4 regions of the Streptomyces sp. NPDC047022 genome follow, and region 1 is predicted to be linked to each of the others. Evidence: riboswitches for the same ligand, from Rfam matches in the RefSeq annotation. Region 1 holds a riboswitch; each other region holds the start of a gene.
What was found. Region 1 has a riboswitch for thiamine pyrophosphate ahead of thiC (phosphomethylpyrimidine synthase ThiC). Riboswitches for the same ligand answer to the same signal wherever they lie in the genome.
Positions count from the first base shown of each region.

Region 1 (3,720 bases):
CCGGTGGCCGGGGCGGCGGTCGTCCCCGGGCGGTCCGCCGACACCACGAGGGCGGCCAGCACGGTGGTGACGGGCACGGAGGCGACGAGGCCGATCGACCCGACGAGCGTGCGGACGATCTCCTCGGCCACCAGCTCGCTGTCCGCGACCGTGACCACACCGCTCTGCGCGATCGAGAACAGAAGCAGCAGAGGCAGCGCGGCGCCCGCGTACGCCAGAACGAGGGTGTTGACGACCGACGCGATGTGGTCGCGGCCGATGCGGATACCCGCGCGGTACAGGCCTCGCCAGCCCAGGGTCGGATTGGCGTCGTGCAGCTCCCAGACCGCCGACGTCTGTGTCACGGTCACATCGTCGAGCACACCGAGCGAGCCGATGATGACGCCTGCGAGCAGCAGTCCGCTCATGTCGATGCGCGGGAACAGGCCATGGATCAGACCGGTGCTGTCGTCCGTGTTCCCGGTCAGCGCGGCCCAGTCGATGAACTCCGAGCCCAGCAGGCCGATGAGCGACAGGGAGATGAGCGTGCCCAGCACCGCGACCGAGGTGCGTGCCGAGAGCCCGTGGCACATATAGAGGGCTATCAGCATGATGGCGCTCGATCCGACCACGGCCACGAGAAGCGGATTCGAGCCCCCCAGGATCGCCGGCAGGATGAAGAGGTTGAGGACGAGGAAGCTCACGGCCAGAGCGACGAGGGCCATGACACCGCGCATCCGGCCCACGATCACCACGGCGACGGCGAAGATCCCGGCGAGCAGCGCCATGGGGAGCTTCCGGTTCACATCGGTGACCGAGTACTGCAGATCCCTGGGCGCGGAGGGCTCGTATGCGACCACGACCTTCTCGCCCTGATCCAACTGCCGTGACTGGTCAGGCTGGACGATCTCCGTGAACGTACGTCCCTTGTCCTTGCCGGTGTCGACCTGGACCGTCGCCTTCTTGCAGGTGCCGCTCGCTTTCTGCGGTCCGGAGGACCCGCCGGCGGCGGAGGTGTCCCCGATGGGGGTCCCGCCACCCGAGGCGTTCACGGACTTGCAGTCCACCTCCACGACCCGGGTGACCGTCGCCTGCTGCGTCTGCCGGTCGAAGCCGAGGCCGCTGCGCTGGTGCGACGGCACACCACCGGGCCACAGGATCACAAGGCCGGCTATGACCGCCGCGGTGAACGGGATGAGGATCGCGGCGATGACCTTGCGCAGCTGCCGGGAGACAGGGGCCGCCGGGCCGTGACTGTGACTGTGGGAGTGACCGTGGCCATGCCCGTGTCCGTCCTCGCGGCCATGGTGGCCGGGCGGCTCGGAGGACGGATAGGGGGGCGGATGCTGTGTCGTGGTCACCGACGCATCATTGCAAGAAGGCGCAAGGCCTACTGTTCAGCCAGCGTAAAGAGACGCTAGCGTGAGGGAACCTTTGCACACGCGGGAGCTCGGAGCACCGGGCTGAGAGGGCGCTGACCTCCGCAGGCGCGATGTTTCACGTGGAACATCGCCGGCGGAAACCGCTGCGTCGACCGCTGAACCTGTTACCGGGTAATGCCGGCGTAGGGAGTAGGTCTCATGACCAACAAGGATGCACCCATGCCTGCCCTCGACCAGGACGAACAGTCCCAGGCGGACGGCAGGACCATCGGCTGGCACAAGGCGTATGTCGCGGGCTCGCGCCCCGACCTGCGCGTGCCCGTCCGCCAAGTGCACCTCACCATCGGGCAGTCGGTCACGCTGTACGACACCTCCGGCCCGTATACCGATCCGCTTGTGACGACGGACGTCCGCAGGGGACTGTCGCCACTGCGGGAGAACTGGATCATCGCCCGCGGCGACACCGAGGAGTACGCGGGCCGTCCCGTCCGTCCCGAGGACGACGGACTCAAGCACACCTCGCCTCGTGGCGGGCTGCGCAACCTCGACGCGGTGTTTCCCGGGCGCCCGCGTCAGCCGCGCCGCGCACGTCCGGGTACGCCGGCCACACAGCTCGCGTACGCACGGCGCGGTGAGATCACGCCCGAGATGGAGTTCGTGGCGATCCGGGAGAACGTGGAGCCCGAGGTCGTGCGCGAGGAGATCGCGGCGGGCCGGGCGGTTCTGCCGGCCAACGTCAATCACCCGGAGACCGAGCCGATGATCATCGGTAAGCGGTTCCTGGTGAAGGTCAACGCCAACATCGGCAACTCCGCGGTGACGTCCTCCATCGAGGAGGAGGTCGAGAAGATGACCTGGGCCACCCGCTGGGGCGCCGACACGGTCATGGATCTGTCCACCGGCCGCAACATCCACACCACCCGGGAATGGGTGCTGCGCAACTCCCCCGTGCCGATCGGTACGGTGCCGCTCTACCAGGCCCTCGAGAAGGTCGACGGGAGGGCCGAGGAGCTGTCCTGGGAGATCTACAAGGACACGGTCATCGAGCAGGCCGAGCAGGGCGTGGACTATATGACGGTGCACGCCGGGGTGCGTCTGCCGTTCGTGCCGCTGACCGCGAACCGCAAGACCGGCATCGTGTCGCGGGGCGGCTCGATCATGGCGGCGTGGTGCCTCGCGCACCACAAGGAGTCTTTCCTCTACGAGAACTTCGAGGAACTGTGCGAGATCCTCGCGGCGTACGACGTCACCTACTCGCTGGGCGACGGGCTGCGTCCGGGCTCGATCGCGGACGCCAATGACGAGGCGCAGTTCGCGGAGCTGCGCACTCTCGGGGAGCTCAACCGGATCGCCAGGCGCTTCGGCGTGCAGACCATGATCGAGGGGCCGGGCCATGTCCCGATGCACAAGATCAAGGAGAACATCGACCTCCAGCAGGAGATCTGCGACGAGGCCCCGTTCTACACCCTTGGGCCGCTGACGACGGATGTGGCACCGGCATACGACCACATCACCTCGGGCATCGGCGCCGCGATGATCGCCTGGTGGGGCACGGCCATGCTCTGCTACGTCACGCCCAAGGAGCATCTGGGGCTGCCCAACCGCGACGACGTGAAGACAGGTGTCATCACCTACAAGATCGCCGCCCATGCGGCCGACCTCGCCAAGGGGCACCCGGGTGCGCAGGAGTGGGACGACGCGTTGTCCGACGCGCGCTTCGAGTTCCGCTGGGAGGACCAGTTCAACCTGGCTCTCGATCCGGACACGGCCCGCGCCTTCCACGACGAGACCCTCCCGGCGGAGCCGGCCAAGACGGCTCATTTCTGCTCGATGTGCGGGCCGAAGTTCTGCTCGATGAAGATCAGCCGGAGCATCACCGAGAAGTACGGCCAGGCCGCGCCCGAACCGGAATACGACGAGGCCGCCCTGCAGGGCATGAAGGTCAAGTCCGAGGAGTTCGCGGCGCACGGCAACCGGGTCTATCTCCCGCTCGCCGACTGACCTCGGGCATCGGCGCATGGCTCATGGGCGCTGTCCCGGGACGGCACGACAGGCCGGTCCCGGGGCGGCGCCCCCCGTTGTCCGGAGGCTCACGGCGCAGTGGGGCGGCCGTCGCCGCAAGCGCCCCTACTCCGGCCGGTGTTCGGGTCCCCCGAAGTCCGGGCTGGTGAAGTCGGGGCTGGTGAAGCTCGGGCGTGGTCCCGTGCCGGGGCCGCTGTCGGGGCTGCTGAACCCCGGCCGCCCGTAGCCGAGGTTCGGCATACGGCTGGGCGCCGTCTCCGGCGAGGTACGGCTCATCGCGGCCGTCCCCGGGTCGGCGAGTGCGTCGCGCAGGAACGGCAGGATGCCCCGCTCCAGC
Region 1 is NZ_JBEYVV010000017.1:104,812-108,531, forward strand. It holds gene ABZ845_RS19455 (YibE/F family protein) at 1-1,340, opposite strand, end outside; TPP riboswitch at 1,412-1,567, shown strand; gene thiC (phosphomethylpyrimidine synthase ThiC) at 1,560-3,362, shown strand; gene ABZ845_RS19465 (hypothetical protein) at 3,489-3,720, opposite strand, start outside.

Region 2 (3,720 bases), on a different contig from region 1:
GATTGTGGGCCGCCGTCGCCGCCTTGAGGGGGCGCGACGGGTCCGCGAGCAGATCCCGGTCCATGGGAGTGCCCGCCTCGATCAGCCGGCGGCCCTGGGCCAGGTCCCGGGGCCGCCCCACCGCCAGCAGGGCCACCAGACGGTCCGCCCGCAGCCAGCACACCGCCCAGGCCGCGCCCTCGGGGTCCCCGCGCCACACCGTCGTGTCGGCGTCGGCGTGGTGCCCCACGTACTGGACGAACCGGCCGAACTGCTCCGACCAGAAGTACGGCACCGGGTCGTAGGCCACCGGCGTCTGACCGACGATGTTCGCGGCCACCGTGCGCGGGCCCTGGAGGGCGTTGTCCCAGTGGTGGACCAGCAGACGCGCCTCGTAGCGCCCCGACGGGAAGGACGCGCAGTCGCCGACCGCGTACACATCGGGCGCGGAGGTGCGCAGATGGCCGTCGGCCAGCACCTCGCCGTGGACGCCGAGCTCGATGCCCGAGCCGGCCAGCCACGCCGTGGCCGGACGCGCCCCGATGCCCACGACGACCGCGCCCGCGGGCACCCGCGAGCCGTCGTCGAGCACCACCGCGCCGGGCTCGACGCGCTCCACGCGCGCGTTGGTCCGCAGTTCGGCGCCGCTGTCCGCGTACCACGCGGCCATCGGCGCGGCCACGTCCTCGGGCAGCGCGCCCGCGAGCGGCCGGTCCGCGGCCTCCACCACGGTCACCGCGCAGCCCGCCTCGCGCGCGGCGGTGGCGAACTCGGCGCCGATCCAGCCCGCGCCCACGACCACGATGTCGTGCTGCTCGGCGAGGACCGGCCGCAGCCGTTCGGCGTCGTCCAGGGTGCGCAGCAGATGGACTCCCGGCACGCCTTCGGCGCCCGGGAGCCGGATCGGCTCGGCGCCCGTCGCGATGACCAGGGCGTCGTAGGCCACGGGCCCCTCTTCGGTGTCCAGCTCACGCTCGGCCAGGCGCAGCCCGAGGATCTCGCAGCCCAGCCTGAGTTCGATGTCCAGGGCCTCGAAGTCGACGTCGAAGGCGGAGCCCTCGGCCTTGCCCAGCAGCACGGCCTTCGACAGCGGCGGCCTGTCGTACGGCTGGTGGGGCTCCGCGCCGATGAGTGTCACCCTGCCCCTGAAGCCCTGCTCCCGCAGGGCGACGGCGGTCTGCACCCCGGCCATGCCGGCGCCCGCGATGACGACGCGCCGCGCCACATCGCCTCGTGCCGTGCCGCCCCGTTCATTCGTCTGCTCGCTCACCTGATCACCATAGACAACTGACGATTCGTCAGTCAGGGGGCGTGCTGAGTGACCTGTTCCACAACGCTCGTCCCGCCGCCCGTCCGCGACTCCCACTCCCACGTCTCCTCCAGGCGCACCCGCCCGTCGGGCAGTTCCACGACCTTCGAGACACAGTGCCCGGACGACGTGGTCCCGTCGTGCTTCAGCTGCACGTACCGGAAATCGAGGCGGTCCTCCTCCCGTGTACCCACCAGACGGCCGAGTACGACGTCGCCGCCCGCGTACTCGGCCCAGACCACGCCGTCCTTCTCGTGGTACGTGAACCGGGTGCGCGTGCCGACCTGTCCCGGGGCCTGGTCCGCGACCGGGGCGAGTACCAGACCGTCGAGCGAGCGTGGCATCGGTGGAGGCTCCCTTACTGATGCGAACGGCACGGATTAGGGTTGGCACCGTAGAGCACTCGCGGGAGCCCGGGCGCACCGGGCTGAGAGGGAGGCTGGCGGCCTCCGACCGTACGAACCTGATCCGGGTCATGCCGGCGAAGGGAGGGGGCTGGACGCCCATGTCAGCCATGTCACCCATGCACACCTCGGACACCCGTGCCCCGGACGCCCTCGTCATCGGGGGCGGGATCATCGGACTGGTCACCGCCTGGCGCGCGGCCCAGCGCGGCCTGGCCACCGCCGTGGTGGACCCTGAGCCGGGCGGCGGGGCGGCCCAGGTGGCCGCCGGGATGCTGGCCGCGGTCACCGAACTGCACTACGGCGAGCAGACCCTGCTCGGCCTCAATCTGGAGTCGGCGCGCCGCTACCCGGACTTCGCCGCCGAGCTGAGCGAGGCCACCGGACACGACCTCGGCTACCGCAGATGCGGCACGCTCGCCGTCGCGCTGGACGCCGACGACCGCACCCATCTGCGCGAACTGCACGCGCTCCAGCAGCGCTCGGGCCTGGAATCGGAGTGGCTGACCGGGCGGGAGTGCCGCCGTCTGGAGCCGATGCTCGCGCCGGGTGTGCGCGGCGGGCTCAGGGTCGACGGCGACCACCAGATCGATCCGCGCCGTCTCGCCTCGGCCCTGGTCACGGCCTGCGAGCGCGCCGGAGTCGTCTTCCACCGCGCATGGGCCGAGCGGCTGAACGTACGGGGCGAGCGGGCCGCAGGGGTGCGGACCGCCGACGGCGCCGATCTCGCCGCGGGCCAGGTCGTCCTCGCGGCGGGCAGCCTCAGCGGGCGGCTCGCGGGTGTCCCCGCCCACGTCGTGCCGCCCGTACGCCCCGTGAAGGGGCAGGTGCTGCGCCTGACGGTGCCACGGCAGTACGCGCCCTTCCTGAGCCGCACCGTGCGCGCCGTCGTCCGCGGCAGCCATGTCTACCTGGTGCCGCGCGAGAACGGCGAGCTGGTCGTCGGCGCCACCAGCGAGGAGATGGGCTGGGACACGACGGTCACCGCGGGCGGCGTCTATGAGCTGCTGCGGGACGCGCACGAGCTGGTCCCGGGGCTCACCGAGCTGCCGCTCACCGAGACCCGCGCGGGGCTGCGCCCCGGCTCCCCCGACAACGCCCCGCTGCTCGGCACCACCGGCCTTGACGGCCTGCTGGTGGCCACCGGACACCACCGCAACGGCGTCCTGCTCACCCCGGTCACCGGGGATGTCATGGCGCATGTCCTGACCACCGGGGAACTCCCCGACCACGCACGGCCCTTCACCCCCCGGCGTTTTTCCGCCGCCGCAACCCTCACGGAGCAGCCCGCATGAACATCTCGGTCAACGGGGAGCCCCGCCGGGTCGCTCCCGGTATCGCGCTCGACACCGTCGTGCGGACCCTGACCGCGGCCCACTCCGGTGTGGCCGCCGCCCTCAACGAAACCGTCGTCCCGCGCGGGCAGTGGTCCTCGACCTCCCTCTCCGAGGGCGACCGGGTCGAGGTCCTCACCGCGGTCCAAGGAGGCTGAGCAGCCATGGCCGACGATCCCTTCGTCCTCGGTGGTACGACCTTCTCGTCCCGGCTGATCATGGGAACCGGCGGTGCGCCCAGCCTCGATGTGCTGGAGCGGGCCCTGGTGGCGTCCGGGACGGAGCTGACCACGGTCGCGATGCGGCGCGTGGACGCCTCGGTGCACGGCTCGGTCCTGTCCGTGCTGGACAGGCTGGGCATCCGGGTGCTGCCCAACACGGCGGGCTGCTTCACCGCGGGCGAGGCCGTGCTGACCGCCCGGCTCGCGCGGGAGGCGCTCGGCACCGACCTCGTCAAGCTGGAGGTCATCGCCGACGAGCGGACCCTGCTGCCCGATCCGATCGAGCTGCTGGACGCGGCGGAGACACTGGTCGACGACGGATTCACCGTACTGCCGTACACGAACGACGACCCCGTGCTCGCCCGGAAGCTGGAGGACGTGGGCTGCGCGGCGATCATGCCGCTCGGTTCGCCGATCGGCTCCGGGCTCGGCATCCGCAACCCGCACAACTTCCAGTTGATCGTGGAGCACGC
Region 2 is NZ_JBEYVV010000001.1:304,118-307,837, forward strand. It holds gene ABZ845_RS01360 (FAD-dependent oxidoreductase) at 1-1,249, opposite strand, end outside; gene ABZ845_RS01365 (hypothetical protein) at 1,282-1,632, opposite strand; TPP riboswitch at 1,684-1,795, shown strand; gene thiO (glycine oxidase ThiO) at 1,803-2,987, shown strand; gene thiS (sulfur carrier protein ThiS) at 2,984-3,184, shown strand; gene ABZ845_RS01380 (thiazole synthase) at 3,191-3,720, shown strand, end outside.
Region 2: another riboswitch for thiamine pyrophosphate. It lies ahead of thiO (glycine oxidase ThiO); the one in region 1 lies ahead of thiC (phosphomethylpyrimidine synthase ThiC).

Region 3 (3,720 bases), on a different contig from region 1:
CGAGCAGGATGGCCCATACGGTGGTGTCGAGACGTACGCCCCACAGATCGTCCAGGAGCCCGCCCCGGCCGACGAGCGCAAGGAAGGCGGTGCCCACGACGACCGTCGGCAGGACGAACGGGACGGTGACGACCGCGCGCAGCACCTGCTTGCCCGGGAAGTCCAGCCGCGCGAAGACATAGGCGCCGGGCAGCGCGATCAGCAGCGTGAGCGCGGTGGAGGCGAGCGCCTGCCAGGTCGTGAACCACAGCACATGCCGGATGTCCGGCCCCGCGAGCACGTCCGTGATCCGCCCGAACCGCCACACCCCGTCGGCGTGGAGACCACGCGAGACGATCGCGCCGACGGGGTAGGCGAAGAAGACCGCGAAGAACGCGACGGGCACGGCCATGAGGGCCGTCCGCGCCGCGCTCCCCCACCTCCTTGGAGCCGCGTCGTCCGTCCTGGCCGCTCCGGCCTGGCCGGCTGCTTCGCCTACTTCAGTACGAGCGAGGTCCACGACTTGACCCAGGGGTCGCGATTGGCTGCGATCTTGGCCGGGGCCATGATTTCCGGGCTGGTGGCCGCGGGACCGTACTCGGTGAACTCGGCCGGCACCTTCGCGCCCTGGACGACCGGGTAGACGTACATGTTGAACGGCATGTCCTCCTGGAACTGCCTGGTGAGCAGGAAGTCGATGAACGCCTTGGCACCCTTGGGGTTGTGGGCGTGGCCGAGCAGGCCCGCGAACTCGATCTGGCGGAAACAGGTGCCGCTCGCGACGCCGGTCGGGGCGGTCTTCGGCCGCGGCTTGGCGTAGACGACCTCGGCGGGCGGCGAGGAGGCGTACGACACGACGAGCGGACGGTCGCCGCCCGCCTTCCTTCCGCCGGCCGAACCGGAGAACTCCTGGTCGTAGGCCTGCTCCCAGCCGTCGACCACCTTGACGCCGTTGGCCTTGAGCTTCGTCCAGTACTCCTGCCAGCCCTTGTCCCCGTACTTCGCGGCGGTGCCGAGCAGGAAGCCCAGGCCGGGCGAGGAGGTGGAGGCGTTCTCGGTGACGAGGAGGTTCTTGTACGCGGGCTGGGTCAGATCGTCGAAGGAGGTGGGCGGCGTCAGCTTGTGGTCGGCGAAGTACTTCTTGTCGTAGTTGACGCAGATGTCGCCGTAGTCGATCGGTGTGACCCGGTGCTTGTCCGCGTCGAGCTGGAAGCGCGCGTCGACCTGGCCGAGCCCCTTGGCCTGGTACGGCTGGAACAGCCCGTTGTCGAGGGCCCGCGAGAGCAGGGTGTTGTCCACGCCGAAGAAGACGTCGCCCTGCGGGTTGTCCTTGGTGAGGATCGCCTTGTTGACTGCCTGGCCCGCGTCGCCGTCCTCCAGCACCTTGACCTTGTAGCCGGACTGCTTCTCGAAGGCCGCGATGACGCTCTTGGACGCGGCCCATGAGTCGTGGCTGACGAGAGTCACGGTGGTTGAGTCACCGCCGCCCGCGCTCGTGGAGCCGGACGACCCGCACGCGGTCAACGTGACCATGCCCAGCCCGACGGCCAGGGCCGCGAACTGCCTGCCGGTGATGCTCACTGGATTCCTCCTGGGTGACCAGGAAGAGACGCGGCCCTGCCCAAACGCCCCCGAAGGGAACCCGGGCAGGGCACAACAGCTTGAGTCGAGACCGAACTTCCTACCCAGAATGACCTGGGCGAGGTTCAGAGGGTCTGCGGGCGATCCCGCACTCTCAGCGCTGCGGCGCTCCCCTGTCGGAAATATGAATCGTACATATGAAGATGATGTGCTCGGGCCAGACTACCGCTGTCGCTTCAGCGCTCGGTCGCCGCCAGCTGTCCGCACGCCCCGTCGATCTCCTGGCCTCGGGTGTCCCGGATCGTCACCGGCACACCATGGGCGGCGATCGCCTCGACGAACGCCTTCTCGTCCTCGGGCCTCGACGCGGTCCACTTGGAGCCGGGCGTCGGGTTCAGCGGGATCAGGTTCACATGGACGGGCTTGCCCCGAAGCAGCCGGCCCAGCCGGTCGCCGCGCCAGGCCTGGTCGTTGATGTCACGGATCAGGGCGTACTCGATGGACAGCCGCCGTCCCGACTTCTCGACGTACTCGAACCCGGCGTCGAGGACCTCGCGCACCTTCCAGCGGGTGTTGACGGGAACGAGGGTGTCACGCAGTTCGTCGTCCGGCGCGTGCAGCGAGACGGCGAGCCGGCACTTGAAGCCCTCGTCGGCGAAGCGGTGGATGGCCGGGACCAGTCCGACGGTCGAGACCGTGATCCCGCGCTGCGACAGCCCCAGCCCGTCCGGCGCCGGGTCGGTGAGCGCGCGGATGGCGCCGACGACACGCTTGTAGTTGGCGAGGGGCTCGCCCATGCCCATGAAGACGATGTTGGACAGCCGCGCCGGACCACCGGGGATCTCGCCGTCACGCAGCGCCCGCATGCCGTCCACGATCTGGTGCACGATCTCGGCGGTGGACAGGTTGCGGTCGAGCCCTGCCTGGCCGGTGGCGCAGAAGGGGCAGTTCATGCCGCAGCCCGCCTGGGAGCTGATGCACATGGTGACCCGGTCGGGATAGCGCATCAGCACGGACTCGACGAGGGTCCCGTCGAACAGCCGCCACAGCGTCTTGCGGGTCGTGTCCTCGTCGGTCGACAGATGCCGCACGACCGTCATCAGCTCGGGGAGCAGCGCCTCCTGGAGCCTGCCCCGGGAGGCAGCGGGAATGTCGGTCCACTCCGCCGGGTCGTGCGCGTACCGGGCGAAGTAGTGCTGCGAGAGCTGCTTGGCACGGAACGGCTTCTCGCCGACCGCGGCGACCGCTTCCTTGCGCTCGGCGGGCGTGAGATCGGCAAGATGCCGCGGCGGCGTCTTGGCTCCGCGCGGCGCGACGAATGTGAGTTCTCCGGGCATAGGCATGGCGATACCAGTGTCGCAGATCCAATCGGGTGACCTGCGGGCGTCGCTCGCTTCGACTGTCGTCAGCAGGTGTCACCGGTCGTTGCTGAGGGCGCCGGACGGCCCGGAGACGGCCCGGCGACGATCACTCGTCAGCTGCCCGCCACCCGTCGAGCCGGACCCTGACCTCGTGGTTACCGAACCCTGACCTGGTGGTCATGCGCGTGCGGGAACTACGCCCGTGCTCTCCGCCACCACCCGATCAGCCCAGTGTTCATCGGCCGCCGCGGCACCGATGAGCGACGTTAGTCTTCCGATCATGGCTTTGCGACCCGATGAGTTCTACGACCACGCACGTGCGGCCGCGGATGGTGAGCTTCGGCTCCCGCTGGCGCGGATGACCGGCTGGGACATCAGCCCCTTCGACCCGGACGGACTGCGCGTCGCGCCGCTGCGCCCGCCTGTTCTGCCCGAGTCGGAGCGGCACGGCGAGGACCCGGCGGACTGCGACGTGTGCCGCGCCCGGGACGAAGGCGTCTGGTTCGACGACCGCTGGAGGCTGGCCCGGATCCCGGGCGTCGGCGTGCCGCTGGTGCTGATGCTGTACCCACGCGATCACTACGACATGGCGGATCTGCCCGACGAACTGGCCTCCGAACTGGGCGTGCTCACCACGCACATCGTCCGGCATGTGCAGGCACTGCCGTACGTCTCCCGAGCCCACGTCTACCGGATCGGCGACGGAGCAGCACACCTGCACATCTGGTTCTTCGCCCGGCCCGAGGGGCAGGCCCAGCTGTACGGGTCGTGGATGCCCGTCTGGGACGACCTGCTGCCG
Region 3 is NZ_JBEYVV010000013.1:44,349-48,068, forward strand. It holds gene ABZ845_RS16250 (iron ABC transporter permease) at 1-391, opposite strand, end outside; gene ABZ845_RS16255 (thiamine ABC transporter substrate-binding protein) at 475-1,554, opposite strand; TPP riboswitch at 1,640-1,745, opposite strand; gene rlmN (23S rRNA (adenine(2503)-C(2))-methyltransferase RlmN) at 1,797-2,903, opposite strand; gene ABZ845_RS16265 (hypothetical protein) at 3,202-3,720, shown strand, end outside.
Region 3: another riboswitch for thiamine pyrophosphate. It lies ahead of ABZ845_RS16255 (thiamine ABC transporter substrate-binding protein); the one in region 1 lies ahead of thiC (phosphomethylpyrimidine synthase ThiC).

Region 4 (3,720 bases), on a different contig from region 1:
GGCTCCACCGACCGTACTAGGAAGTGGAGGTCCGTCAGATGGGCGAAGGCCGCGAGGCCCAGGCGGCCCGTGGTGAGGAACACCCGGCGGCCGAGTGAGGGCAGCAGCGCGGCGGCTTCGAAGAGCGAGGACACCGGGTGCCAGCGGTCTTCGGGCGTCGCGCTCCAGCCTGGCCTGCGCAGCACCACCGCGGGGATCCCGGTGGCCGCCGCGGCACGGGCCGCGTTGTCCGTGATGACGGATGCGAAGGGGTGCGTGGCGTCGACCAGCGCGTCCACACGGTGCTCCCGCAGCCAGGCGGCCAGCCCCTCCGCCCCGCCGAACCCCCCGACCCGTACGTCCCCGTCGAGCGCTCCGGGCCGGGACACCCGCCCGGCCAGGGACGTGGTCACTCTGACGCCGGGCCGTGCGGCGAGCGCGGCGGCGAGTTCGCGTGCCTCGGTGGTGCCGCCGAGGATCAGGACGTGCGAGGGCATGGGGTCGAGGGTACGGGTGGGTTGTGCTGTTTCGCGGTGCCGGTCCCTCAGTTCCCGGCGACCAGCACCGCGCTCCCCTGGCCGACTCCCACACACATGGTGGCGAGCCCGCGTGCCGCCCCGCCGCGCCGCATCCGGTGCAGCAGCGTCGTGAGGATGCGTGCCCCCGAGCAGCCGAGGGGATGGCCGAGGGCGATGGCGCCGCCGGTCGGGTTGACCAGGTCGGGGTCGATGCCGAGACGGTCGACGCAGGCGAGGGCCTGGGCGGCGAACGCCTCGTTGAACTCGGCCTCCTGGACGTCGCCGATGGTCCAGCCGGCGCGGGCGAGGGCCTTCTGCGTGGCGGGCACGGGGCCGATGCCCATGACGTCCGGGTGCACTCCGGCCGAGGCGCCCGCGACATAGCGGCCGAGGGATTCCAGACCGAGATCGTTCAGGGCCTCCTCGCTGACGAGGAGCAGTCCGGCCGCGCCGTCGTTCATGGGTGAGGCGTTGCCCGCGGTGACGGTGCCGCCCTGGCGGAACGCGGGCTTGAGGCGGGCGAGTTTCTCGTACGACGTGTCCTCGCGCACGCACTCGTCCTCGGTGACGACCACACCGTCCGGGCGGGTCACCGGCAGGAGTTCGGCGTCGAAGAAGCCGTTCTTACGGGCTTCGGCTGCACGCCGGTGGCTGCGCAGCGCGAAGTCGTCCTGGCGTTCGCGCGGGACGCCGTACCGGTCGGCGACCTCTTCGGCGGTCTCCCCCATGGGCAGCAGGCCGTGGAGTTCCTTCATGGCCGGGTTGACCAGCCGCCAGCCGAGGCGGGTGTCGAAGGTCTCCATACGGTGCGGCAGGGCCTCGTCGGGGCGGGGCAGGACGAAGGGGGCGCGGCTCATGGACTCCGAGCCTCCCGCGAGCACGACGTCCGCTTCGCCGGCGGCGATGGTGCGCGCGGCCATGGTGACCGCCTCCAGGCCGGAGGCGCACAGCCGGTTGACCGTGGCGCCCGGCACCGAGTCGGGCAGCCCGGCGAGGAGGGCGGCCATGCGGGCGACGTTGCGGTTGTCCTCGCCGGCCTGGTTGGCCGCGCCCCAGTAGACGTCGTCGACGCGGGCGGGGTCGAGGTCGGGCGCGTCGGCCATGAGGCCCCGGATCACGGTCGCCGCGAGGTCATCGGGCCGTACCGTGGACAGGGAGCCGCGCAGCTTGCCGATGGGGGTGCGGCGGGCGGCCGCGAAATGGACGGTACGCACGATGGAACTCCTGAGCGCACTCGGTGACGAGTCGATGAGTCGAAGAGGACGACGCAATAATTAGCACCGCTAGTTTTGGACTATAGACCGCCGGGCCCTCCCTGGGAAGATCCCCGGGTTTTACCCCGTGCGTCCAGGGGACCCGGGCGCGCATGGAGTGGTTGCGGTACGCGGCATGTGTGGACGAGGACCCCGAGTTGTTCTTCCCCGTCGGTTCCACAGGCCCGGCCATCACCGAGATCGCGGCGGCCAAGCGAGTGTGCCACCGCTGCCCGGTGATGGTCGAGTGCTTGACATGGGCGCTCAGGAGCGAGCAGACGGCGGGCGTGTGGGGCGGCACCGACGAGCGGGAGCGCGCGAGGTTGCTCCGGTCCGCCAGAAGTCTCCCCCAGGGGCGGCGGGCACCGTAGCTGCTGTCGTCGTCGCTGGTGGCTCGGGTTACTCTTGCCGCCGTACCGGACACGGGGTGCCCCGCGAGGGCTGAGATCACACCCGTTGAACCTGAACCAGTTCGTACTGGCGGAGGGATGTCATCCATGCCATTGGCGCATGTTTCCGGCGGGCTGCCCGCCGACGGCCGCAGAGGCGTCTTCGACGGACGGATGCCCACGGCTCCCGGTGACCTCAGGGTCGAGGGACACGGCATCGAACCCGTCCCCGAGAGCAACCGCTACGGCGGGGCGGGACGGCTGTTCACCGTGTGGTTCGCGCCGAACCTGACCATGACCGGTGTGTTCACCGGAACCCTCGGTATCGCGCTCGGCCTGGACTTCACCACCGCACTCGCCGCCGTCGTCCTGGGCACCGTGGTGGGCGCGGTGCCCACCGCCTACCTCGGCACCTGGGGCAGCCGCACCGGCGCCGGTCAGCTGCCGCTCGCCCGGCTCGCCTTCGGACGTGCGGTTGCGCTGCCCGGAGTGCTCCAGTGGCTGTCGTCGGTCGCCTGGGACGCGCTGATCGGTCTGTTCGGCGGGGACGCGCTTGCGCGGCTGTGCGGCTGGCCCTTCTGGCTCGGGGTGCTGGTCATGATGCTGGGGCAGGGCGCCCTCGGGATCCTCGGCTACGAGGCGATCCACCGCCTGCAGACCGTCATGACCTTCGTGCTCGCCGCCGCCTTCGCGCTGATCGCCATGCGGATGCCGGCCGGCGCCCATCTCGCCGCGACGGGCAGCGCACAAGGCGCCGACCGCGCGGGCGCGTTCGTGCTGACCAGCACCATCGCGCTCAGCCTCACCCTGTCCTGGGCCCCCTACGCCAGCGACTTCAGCCGCTATCTGCCCCGCACCACCTCCCGCTCCCGGATGTTCTGGTGCACGCTGCTCGGTCTCGTGGTGTCCTTCCTCGCCGTTCAGGCCCTCGGCCTGTGGGGCGCCTCGGTGCTCACCGACCAGACAGCCGCGGGCGTCGACAAACTGCTGGGCGGTGGCGCTGCTGGCGCCCTCGGGCTGCTGGCCGTGGCACTGGCGGCGCTGTGCAGCAACGCCATGAACGACTACAGCGGCTCCCTGGCCCTGCAGACCGTCGGCGTCCGCCTGCCCCGTCCCGCTGCCGCCGCCCTCGCCGCGGCGCTCGGCTTCCCGCTGGTGCTGTGGATGCACGCGGCCGACACCACCGCCCGGTTCCAGAACGTGCTGCTGTTCGTGGGCTACTGGATCCCCGGGTTCGTGGCCATCGTGGTCGTGGACTGGCTGGTCCGGCGCGGTGCCGTGACGGACCTCGCCGCCGCGACGAGCCGCCCCCGCTCACCGTGGCCCCCGCTGCTCGCGTTCGCCGGCGCCTTCGCCGTGGCGGTGCCGTTCATGGACACCGGTCTGTACATAGGTCCCGTCGCCCACGCGCTGCACGGCGCCGACGTCTCCTACTACGTGGCGTTCCTGGTGGCCCTCGCCGTGTACGCCCCCCTGCGCGTCCAAGAGGAGAAGCGGGAGAGCGAGCGAGAGGAACCGAGCGCATGACCGTGCCGGCCCGCGTCCTGACGATCGCCGGGTCCGACTCCGGCGGCGGCGCAG
Region 4 is NZ_JBEYVV010000052.1:22,615-26,334, reverse strand. It holds gene ABZ845_RS30360 (cobalt-precorrin-6A reductase) at 1-476, opposite strand, end outside; gene ABZ845_RS30355 (thiolase family protein) at 524-1,711, opposite strand; gene ABZ845_RS30350 (WhiB family transcriptional regulator) at 1,864-2,121, shown strand; TPP riboswitch at 2,164-2,256, shown strand; gene ABZ845_RS30345 (cytosine permease) at 2,248-3,666, shown strand; gene thiD (bifunctional hydroxymethylpyrimidine kinase/phosphomethylpyrimidine kinase) at 3,663-3,720, shown strand, end outside.
Region 4: another riboswitch for thiamine pyrophosphate. It lies ahead of ABZ845_RS30345 (cytosine permease); the one in region 1 lies ahead of thiC (phosphomethylpyrimidine synthase ThiC).